3 regions of the Isoalcanivorax beigongshangi genome follow, and region 3 is predicted to be linked to each of the others. Evidence: predicted binding sites of a transcription regulator. Region 3 holds the regulator's gene; each other region holds the start of a gene.
The links. Region 3 encodes LexA, which represses DNA repair genes until DNA is damaged. Its sites were predicted from a motif close to TACTGTNTANNTANACAGTA; they were not measured.
Positions count from the first base shown of each region.

Region 1: recN (DNA repair protein RecN) is a predicted target of LexA. The motif match lies at 1,347-1,366, and genes of this name have one in related genera.
Region 2: AB5I84_RS04125 (putative DNA modification/repair radical SAM protein) is a predicted target of LexA. The motif match lies at 1,219-1,238, and genes of this name have one in related genera.

Region 1 is NZ_JBGCUO010000001.1:403,758-407,017, forward strand. It holds gene recN (DNA repair protein RecN) at 1-1,302, opposite strand, end outside; gene hrcA (heat-inducible transcriptional repressor HrcA) at 1,477-2,520, shown strand; gene grpE (nucleotide exchange factor GrpE) at 2,637-3,206, shown strand.
Region 2 is NZ_JBGCUO010000001.1:918,553-921,812, reverse strand. It holds gene AB5I84_RS04130 (alkyl sulfatase dimerization domain-containing protein) at 1-1,110, shown strand, start outside; gene AB5I84_RS04125 (putative DNA modification/repair radical SAM protein) at 1,250-2,485, shown strand; gene AB5I84_RS04120 (TIGR03915 family putative DNA repair protein) at 2,550-3,260, shown strand, end outside.
Region 3 is NZ_JBGCUO010000001.1:1,417,043-1,420,302, forward strand. It holds gene AB5I84_RS06325 (glutaredoxin family protein) at 1-121, shown strand, start outside; gene AB5I84_RS06330 (TatD family hydrolase) at 86-949, opposite strand; gene lexA (transcriptional repressor LexA) at 967-1,578, opposite strand; gene AB5I84_RS06340 (cyclic nucleotide-binding domain-containing protein) at 1,865-2,518, shown strand; gene AB5I84_RS06345 (universal stress protein) at 2,520-2,966, opposite strand; gene topA (type I DNA topoisomerase) at 3,223-3,260, shown strand, end outside.

The DNA of each region.
Region 1 (3,260 bases), 1.0 Mb from region 3:
CAGCTCGCCACCGGAGGCGACTTTCGCCAGTGGGCGCAGTGGCTGGCCAGGGTTGGCACTGAACTGGAATTCCACTTGCTCCAGCCCGTCCGCTTGCGGTTCGGTGGCAGTCAGGCTCACTTCAAAGCGTGCGCCCTTGATGCCGAGGTCGTGCAGGTAGCGCTCGATGCCTCGGCCCATGGCCGGTGCTTGCTTGCGGCGCTGGGTGCTGAGTTTGCGGGCGCTGTCTTGATAGCGCTTTTCCGCCGCCGCCTCGCTGGCTTCCAGTTGTGCCAGATGATCGTCGAAGTGGGTCAGCGTGTGGGCTTCGTCCTGCAGCGAGCGGTGCCGCTCCGGCAACTCCTCCGGGCGCACGCGGTGCTTGCGGGCCAGGGCGTAAACGTTGGACAGCCGCTCTTCAGTGGCAGCCAATCGCTCGGGGTCCACGTCAAGGCGATCCAAATAATGGCGCAGGTCGTCTGCGGCGGCCTCCACCTGCAGCCGTGCGGACTCGACGCTGGCGACGACGTCATTCAACGATGGATCGTCCTCGGCGGCATCGCCAAGCCAGCCTAAGGCCTGGCTGAGGTGATCGTTGATGGTGTGTTCATCCTGCTCGTACAGCAACGCCAGTGATTGCTGACAAAGCCGGATCAGAGATTCGGCGTGGCCCAATCGTTTGTGTTCGGCTTCCAGCTCGGCCAATTCGCCTTCCGCCAGTGCCAGCGCGTCCAATTCTTCCAGTTGAAAGCGCACTAGCTCGATGCGGTCGTGCTGCTCGCGGGACTGGTCGCGGGCACTGGTCAGTGCTTGGCGGGCTTGTTGCCATTGCTGCCACTGGCTGCGGGTCCGGTCGGCCGCGTTGTCGGCGCCGGCGAAACTGTCCAGCAACGCCCGCTGCGCATCGCGGCGCAGCAACGCCTGGTGCTCGTGCTGACTGTGGATGTTGATTAGCAGATCGCCCAGCTCGCGGATGTCGTTGAGCGGCATGGTGCTGCCATTGATCCAGGCCCGTGAGCGCCCGTCCGGGCGCAGGGTGCGCCGCAGTTGCACCTCGTCGCCCTGGTCCAGTTCGCGTTCTTCCAGCCACGCGCGCACCGCCGGCAACTGGCGCACATCGAATGTCGCCTGCACCTGTGCCCGTTCGGCCCCGGCGCGGATCACGGTGCTGTCGGCCCGCTCTCCCAGCGCGAGGCTCAGCGCGTCCATCAACACTGATTTGCCGGCGCCAGTTTCGCCGGTGATCACGGTCAGTCCTGCGGCTGGTTCCAGCTCCAGCTGCTCCACGGTGGCAATGTTGTGCACGCTGAGGTGAGTGAGCATGGTGTCTCTCTGCGGTAGAATGCGCGGCATCAGGCGATGCGGTTTACTGGCCATAAAGCCAGTGTTGTGCATGATAAGGAAACCGCCGAGCCTTGGTAAGCCCCCGCCGTCCGGTGGGGGCCCGCTGCCGTTACTGACGGCAATGCTCTGGATAAACGTGGAATTGTGTCGTTGATGGTTGAGTTGACCGAGCGCAAGCAGCGCCTGTTGATGGCGCTGGTGGAGCGCCATATTCGCGATGGCCAGCCGGTGGCATCGCGGGCGCTGGCCGAGTCCGGTGCCCTCAAAGCGAGTCCGGCCACCATTCGCAATGTGATGGCGGAGCTGGAAGACCTAGGCGTGTTGGCCAGTCCGCACACCTCCGCCGGGCGCGTGCCGACCGATCTCGGCTACCGCCTGTACGTGGACGCGCTGTTGCGTGCTGCGCCCTCGGTAGCGTCCCATACGCAAGCGCTACGCCATGAGCTTGAGCAGCTGATCCCGCTCGACCAGTCACCGAAAGAGTTGGTGCAGCGTGCTTCGCGCGCGCTGGCTGAGCTGACCCGCATGGCCGGGCTGGTGGTGGTGCCGCGCCGCGACGTGGCGACCCTCCGGCAGGTGGAGTTTCTGCCGCTGTCTGACCGCCGGGTGTTGGTGGTGCTGGTGGTGAACCGTGCCGAAGTGCAAAACCGGGTGATCCACACCGACCGCGATTATTCCGATACCGAGCTCAAGCAAGCCTCCAATTACATCAACCGCACCTACGGCGGCTGCAATTTGGACCAGATCTGCGATGGCTTGTTGAGCACCCTGCGCGCAGACAAGGCGCAGATGGATGCCCTGATGCAAACCGCCGTGGACGTGGCTGCCAAGGCACTCACCGGCGATGAAGCCGAAGGCGACTATGTGGTATCCGGCGAAGCCAACCTGCTGGGGCTGGCGCAGGCCGACAACCTCGATCGCATGCGCGATTTGTTCGAGGCATTTACCCACAAGCGCGACATCCTGCACCTGTTGGAGCGCAGTAAGCGTGCTGATGGTGTGCAGATTTTCATTGGTAGCGAAGCTGGGCATCAGGCGTTTGATGAGGTGTCGATGGTCGCGGCACCGTACCAGGTCAATGCCATGACCGTCGGCGTGCTGGCGGTGGTTGGGCCCACGCGCATGGATTACGAGCGCGTGATTCCCACCGTCGACATCACCGCCCGCATCCTCTCTGCCACCCTTGGCAAGCTCTGATCCGGCGCGTCATCGACCCAGCGTCTCTTGAATCCGCGCGAACGAACCCTATATCGTTGCCACCTTTGTCTGGATGGGGCGGGCCCGTGCTGTCCGCCCGCAGTGTGGAGTAGGTCATGAGTGAACAGGAAAAAGCACCGGCGGCAGACGTCGATGTGCCGCTGAACGACGGCGCCGATACCGCCGCAGAGCCCACCGCCGCCACTGACGGCCACGACGGCGAGCGCGCCGCACTGGAAGCCGAGCTGGCCCAGGTGCGCAAGGCGCTGGCCGAAGCCGATGTGCGTGCGCAGGCGGAAATCCAGAACATGCGCCGGCGGGTGGAGCGTGATGTGGCCAACGCCCACAAGTTCGCGCTGGAGAAATTCGCCGGTGAGCTGATTTCAGTTGCCGACACGCTGGAGCGTGGCCTGTCGGCGCTGGACGCTGACAATGAGGCGCTGTCAGTGGCCCGTGAAGGCACCGAGCTGACGCTCAAGCAGCTGCTCGACGTATTTGGACGCTTCCAAATCGTGCAGATCGACCCGCAGGGCGAACAGTTCAATCCGGAGCAGCACGAAGCGATGGCGATGGTGCCGGTGCCCGGCAAAGCCGCCAACGCGGTGGTTGAAGTGCTGGAGAAGGGCTACAGCCTCAGCGGTCGCCTGATCCGTCCGGCGCGGGTGGTGGTGGCGAAGGGCGAATGAGCGCCGGCGGCCCTTGAAAGCGCCGCGCCGACCACCATATAGCGTGCCAGTGAC
Region 2 (3,260 bases), 500 kb from region 3:
CTGACGCTGGAACTGCACCACGCCCCCGGCGAAACCGACGACCAACTGTTCGTGTGGCTGCCGCAGCAGCGCACGCTGCTACCGGGCGACAACTTCTACCGCGCCTTCCCCAACCTCTACACGCTGCGCGGCACTCACCCGCGCGACGTCGACCAGTGGGTGGCCAGCATCGACCACATGCTGGAATTCCCAATCGAGCACTTGGTGCCGTCCCACGGCCGGCCACTGCACGGCGCCGAGGCGATCCGTAGCGCGCTCACCGACTACCGCGATGCGATGCAATATGTGCACGACCAAACGGTGTACTGGATGAACCGTGGCCTCACTCCAGAACGCATCGTTGAGCAGGTGCAGCTGCCGCCGCAGCTGGCCGCGTCACCTTACTTGCAACCGTTCTACGGTCAGGTGGACTGGTCGGTGCGCGCCATCTTCGACGGCTACTTGGGTTGGTTCAGCGGCGATGCCACTGATCTGGCACCGTTGCCGCCAGCAGAACGCTCCGCCTTGCTGGCGCAGTTGGCCGAGCGCGACACCCCCCTCAAGCAGGCGCTGGGCGATGCAATTGCCGCGCAGCAATGGAGCTGGGCCTTGCAGCTGGCGCGCGCGCTCAACGATTTGAATCAACAGGATCAACAGGTCCGCAACTGGCACGCGCACGCGCTGACCCGGCTCGGCGAGCAGAGCCAAAATGCCAACGCCCGCCACTACTATCTGACCCAAGCGGAAGAAGTGCTCAACGGTTTGCAACCCGGGGTGCGCACGCCGGTGGAGGCGGCCACCGTGCACAGCATCCCGCTGGCGCAATTGTTCACCTCGATGCGGGTGTCGCTGAACGCTGAACGCGCCGGGCAGCGCCAGCTGACGGTGGCGTTCGAATTCACCGACTCAGGCGAGGCCTGGCACCTAACGCTGCGCAATGGCGTGCTGGTCGTGAAGGAAGGCCGCACCGAGCGGGCGGACATCCGCCTTGCGTTGCCGGCCTGGCTGTGGAAGGAGGTCAGTGCCCAACTGCGCAACCCCGGCGTCGCTTTCCTGCGCAGCGATGTGCGGCTACAGGGATCGCTGGCAGAGCTGGTGGGTTTCCTGCGCTTGTTCGACCCGATGCAGTGACCGAACGGGGCCTGTGTTGTCGGCACAAAAACAGGCCCCGTGCCCGCACCACCGTACCTGTTTCGCCATACCGCTTTACCCGGCGCCCCGCTTCTCCGTATCATCCAATACTGACCTTTTGGACAGTGAATTTGGAACCATGGAGCTGATCGCCAAACTCTCGTTGCTGGCCGATGCCGCCAAGTACGACGCCTCCTGCGCCAGCAGCGCGGCGCCGAAGCGCAACTCGCGCAACCGCGAGGGCCTCGGTGCGTCCACCGGCGGCGGCATCTGCCACAGCTACACGCCGGACGGCCGCTGCGTGGCGTTACTCAAGATCCTGCTGACCAATTTCTGCCTGTATGACTGCCAGTACTGCATCAACCGCCGCAGCAGCGATGTGCCCCGCGCCCGCTTCAGCGTCGATGAAGTGGTGCGGCTGACGCTGGACTTCTACCAGCGCAATTACGTCAGTGGGCTGTTCCTCAGTTCCGGCATCATCCGCTCGCCGGATTACACCATGGAGCAACTGGTGGCAGTGGCGCGCAGTTTGCGCGAGCAACACCAGTTCCGCGGTTACATCCACCTGAAGACCATCCCCGAGGCGGACCCAGCGCTGGTGGCCGCCGCTGGCCGCTATGCCGATCGCGTCAGCGTCAATATCGAGCTGCCGCGGCAGGAAGGACTGCAGCGACTGGCACCAGAGAAAAGCCTGTCCACCATTCATTCGGCCATGGGGGTCATTCACCAAGCCGGCGAAACCCACCGCCACGCCACCCCCAGCTTCAGCGGCCGTAAACCGGCACGCTTGGCACCCGCTGGCCAGAGCACGCAAATGATCGTCGGTGCCGACGACAGCAGCGATGCGCAGGTGCTGACCACCGCCGAAAACCTGTATCAGCGCTTCAAGTTGCGGCGCGTGTACTACTCGGCCTACAGCCCGATCCCCGGCGCCCCCGGCACCGTGCCGCACCAACCGCCACCGCTGCTGCGCGAACACCGTCTCTACCAAGCTGACCATCTCATCCGTCTGTACGGCTTCGGCGCGGGTGAATTGCTGGCCGGCACCACCACGCTGGCACTGGATCTAGACCCAAAACTGGCCTGGGCGCTCAACCACCGCGACCAGTTCCCGGTGGACCTCAACCTTGCTCCCGAACAGCTGATTGCGCGCGTGCCCGGTATTGGCCTGCGCAGCGCCCAGCGCCTAGTGATGCTGCGCAGGCGACGGGCGGTGTGTTTCGATGATCTGGTGCGACTGCGCTGCGTGGTACGCAAAGCGCAGCCATTCATTGTCACCCGCGATTACCGGCCTTCGAGGGCCGAACCGGAGTCGGCACGCTTGGCACGGCAACTGCGAGACCCGGTGCCAGAACAACTGGGGCTGTGGGGATGAGTCTCGCACCGGTGACAGCATTGCCGCCCAGGCCAGCGACGCACCACTCGGCCAGTGCCGACCGATGAGCTGGACCGGCCACGCCGCTGATTTCAACGCTTGGCGCGATCAGGCGCGGGCGCTGTACCGCGCGCAGCTGCCGCCGCACCAAGTGCATTGGGACGATGCCGCGCAGCCCAGCCTGCTCAGCGACGGCGGCAACTTGCCGGCGCCGGTGCGCGCTGGTCCGCGGGTGCCCAAAACACTGTTAGCACAGCTGGAGCGCGCCGCCGCCTGCCGCATCGAACAGCGCTGGAATTTGCTCTACCGGGTGCTATGGCGCGTCGCCGAAGGTGACCGCAGTGCCATGTTGGCGGGCGATGCCGATGGCAGCCAGCTGGTGCAGCGCCTCACCGCGGTGCGGCGCGAGGTGCACCACATGCACGCCTTTGTGCGCTTCCAGCCCGCTCCCGACGGCCTGCCGCTGGACCTGATCGGCTGGCACCAACCACGCCATCAAATACTGCGCTGGGTCGGCGACCACTTTCACGGCCGCCTTGGTCGTCGCCGCTGGCTGCTGGCCACCCCGGACGACGGTGCCTTGCACGGTGATGGCGAGCAGGTGCATTGGCTGGCACAGTGCCCGCCAGATTGGGCCTCCGCTGCACGCGGCGCTGCCGGCGAAGGCGATCCGATGTGGGAGCGCTATTTCAGCAGTACCTTCAATCCCAACCGCCTCAATCCCCAAGCACAGTTACGCCACATGCCGCGACGCTTCCTCGCCGCGCTGCCGGAA
Region 3 (3,260 bases):
CGAAGATGACGCACTGATCGCCGACTACGGCGAGCGCATACCGGTACTGCGTTACCAAGGGCATGAGCTGGCGTGGCCGTTCGGATTACTGGATGTGCGCGAGCGCTTGGTTCAGCGCTGACTCGTCGATGCCGAACAGCGCCACGCTGTTGGCGTAGCTGCAGGCCGCCACCTGGGCACTGCTCTGGTGGCGGTGGCGCGCCACTTCTGCCACCACCCAAGGCAACAGTGCCGGCTCGTTGCGGCCGCGTTGCGGTGGCTTGTCGGTGAGAGTGCGCGGCAGCAGGTAGGGTGCGTCGGTTTCTACCAACAAGCGCGCGTCGGGAATGTTATGCACGATCTGCTGCAACGCCTGGCCACGCCGCTCATCGCAAATCCAACCGGTGATGCCGATGTGGCAATCGAGATCGAGATAAGCAAATAGTGCCTCGCGACTGCCCGTGAAGCAGTGCACTACGGCGCCGCTGAGGTGGTCGCGGAAATCGCGCAGGATCGGCAGAAAGCGTTCGTGGGCATCCCGCTCATGCAAGAACACAGGTTTGCCGTTCTGTGCCGCCAACTCCAGCTGGCGGATGAACGCCTGCTCCTGCTGCGGGCGGGGAGAAAAGTCGCGATTGAAATCCAGTCCGGCCTCACCGACTGCGCGGATGCGTGGATCGGCCAGCATGGCTGCCAATTCAGACCAGAACGACGGGGTTGCCTCACGGGCGTGATGGGGGTGCAGCCCGGCAGTGGCAAACAGCTGGGGGTGAGCGTGTGCCAGAGCCAGCGCAGCGGCATTGCTGTCGGCGTCGGTGCCAGTGACTAACTGCCAGCGCACACCGGCATCACGGGCGCGGGCTAAGACAGCGTCCAAGTCGGCGGCGAAACGGGAATCGGTCAGGTTGACGCCAATATCGGCCAGCACGGAACAGTCACCTTGCAACGGGAACGGGCCGGCAGTGTACACGGCCGCTCCCGCAACGGTTAACCGGCGTCGCGGATCAGTCCCACGAAAATACCTTCGATCACCAGCCGATCGGCTTCCACTTCAATGGGCTCATAAGCGTCGTTGGCGGGTAGCAAAGTGGCACCGCGATTGTTCAGCCGCAGCGTTTTCACCGTGACATCATCGTCGAGCCGGGCCACCACAATCTGGCCAGAGCGCGCCACGCTGCTCTTGCGCACGGCAATCAGGTCGCCGTCGAAAATGCCGGCATCCTTCATGCTGTCGCCTTGCACCCGCAGCAGGTAAGTGGGGCGTTGGCGGAACATGCCGGCCGGCACCGGAACCGACCGCTCCACGTTCTCCACCGCTTCGATTGGTACCCCGGCGGCGACTCGGCCGATCACCGGCAGTTCGTCGTCGGCCGCAGCGTTGTCCTGCTGCAGCAATTGGATACCACGCGAGCGATCGTTATAGAGGCGGATGCAGCCCTTGCGCTCCAGCGCGCGCAAGTGGTCTGAGGCGGCATTCTTGGATTGGAAGCCCATCAATTCGGCCAATTCAGCGCGCGTTGGCGCCATGCCGGTGCGGGCTTTGAACTGGCGAATGCAATCGAGTACCTGTTGTTGCCGGGCTGTCAGTTTCTCGCTCATGGCTCTGTCCTCATTGACTGACGCGATGCTAGCACAGGCACTGTCGATATGAACAGTGTTGTTTGGTCAGTTCGAGGCCTTGCCTGTGGTCGGCTGCAGGTTGGCGTTGGTCGGGTCATCGGTGTGCGGATGACTGCGCTGGATCAACATCCGCGGCGATAGTGGCTTGAGATCGCCGCAGCGGCATTGCAGCATGCCGCCATTCGTTCGGCGTGGGGGCGCCGGACTCCTTGCACGTCAGGCCAAGGCGGACGGCCGCACTCTATTTTAATCGGGGATCTACAGCATGCATCAGGCCGACGCTAAAGCGTTTTCGGCGGAGCGTATCCGCCAACTGGTTTCCGGCATTCCATTTTTCAACGAGGTCAGGCACCGCGACTTGGCGCAATTTGAAGCGCTGTTGGGGCAATGTGAGCTGTGGGTGGCGGGGCCGGGGGACACCGTGATTCAGCGCGGGCAGGATGAGCCGTTTTTGTACTTCTTGCTGCGTGGACAGCTGGTGGTGACCGGGCATAGCGGCGTGACCGCTGAAGTACTCAACTATATTTCACCCGGTGAGGTGTTCGGGGCGCTGGCGATGCTGCGCGGGACGCCGCGCAGTGCCACGGTACGGGTGGACGACAGCACCCGCGAAGCGGTGCTAGCGCGGCTCGACTACGCGCCATTCCAAGACCTACAGCAGCGTGGGCGCTTCGATCTGCAAACTCGGCTGGCGTTCTACAGCATGCTGGTCCACAACATCCGCTGGACGCTGGAGGTGTATCGCATGAGCGATCCACAGCATGAAGTGGCGGCGGCGATGCGTAAACTGCCGCTGTACAGCGGCCCGCGCGGTACCGAGCAGGAGCTATTGGCGCTGCATGAGCAGGCTCATGCACTGGCCGACCTGCTGTGCCAGTGGCACCAGGTGCCGCTGCGCGCGACACCCCAGCACCTCTGAATCAGTTACGGCATTTCTGGATTTTCACCGCCAGCACGTCGCAGCGCGCGCCGGGCACCACGCCTCGGGCTGTGGAGCCGAGCAGAATGGCGAGGCCGGTGCGGGTGTGGCTGCCGACCACGATCAGGTCGACGTCCAACGCCTCGGCTTTTTCCTGAATGGTTTTCTCGATCGAGCCCATCTCGACATACACCCGCTCGGCAGGGATGCCGTAGGTGTCCGCATAGCGGCGCACGCTGGTGCGTGCTTGATCCATGATGCCGGTCTGTAGCTCGGTGACATCAATCGGAATGTCGGCGCCGTAGGCCAGTGCCAGCGGCTCGATCACATGCAGCAGGTGCAGGCGGCCGCTGGTACCACAGCACACCGAGCGGGCGCGTTCCAGAATCTGCTGGGACTCTTCGCTGCCGTCGATGGCGACCAGCACGTCCTTGTATTCGTTGCTCATGACTGGGCTCCCTTGGATGGATTCGGGGCTCTATGATGGCGCCTGCTTTTTGCTGCTGTCCACAATCGCTCTGCTTGCGGTGCCCTGGGCGACCAATGTTATAAGGCGCCGGTGAGGGCGGCAGAGGCACCGAACGCAGGACCGTCCTTGACCTTTAGGATGGCCGCCTGCCTAAATAGCGGCCTCATGAGCGCCGGGCACCCCCGGCAGCGGTCTGCAACCGCTACTGATCACCGCACAGCGAGTACGTAAAAGAATGGCCAAATCGCTTGTCATTGTGGAGTCGCCTGCCAA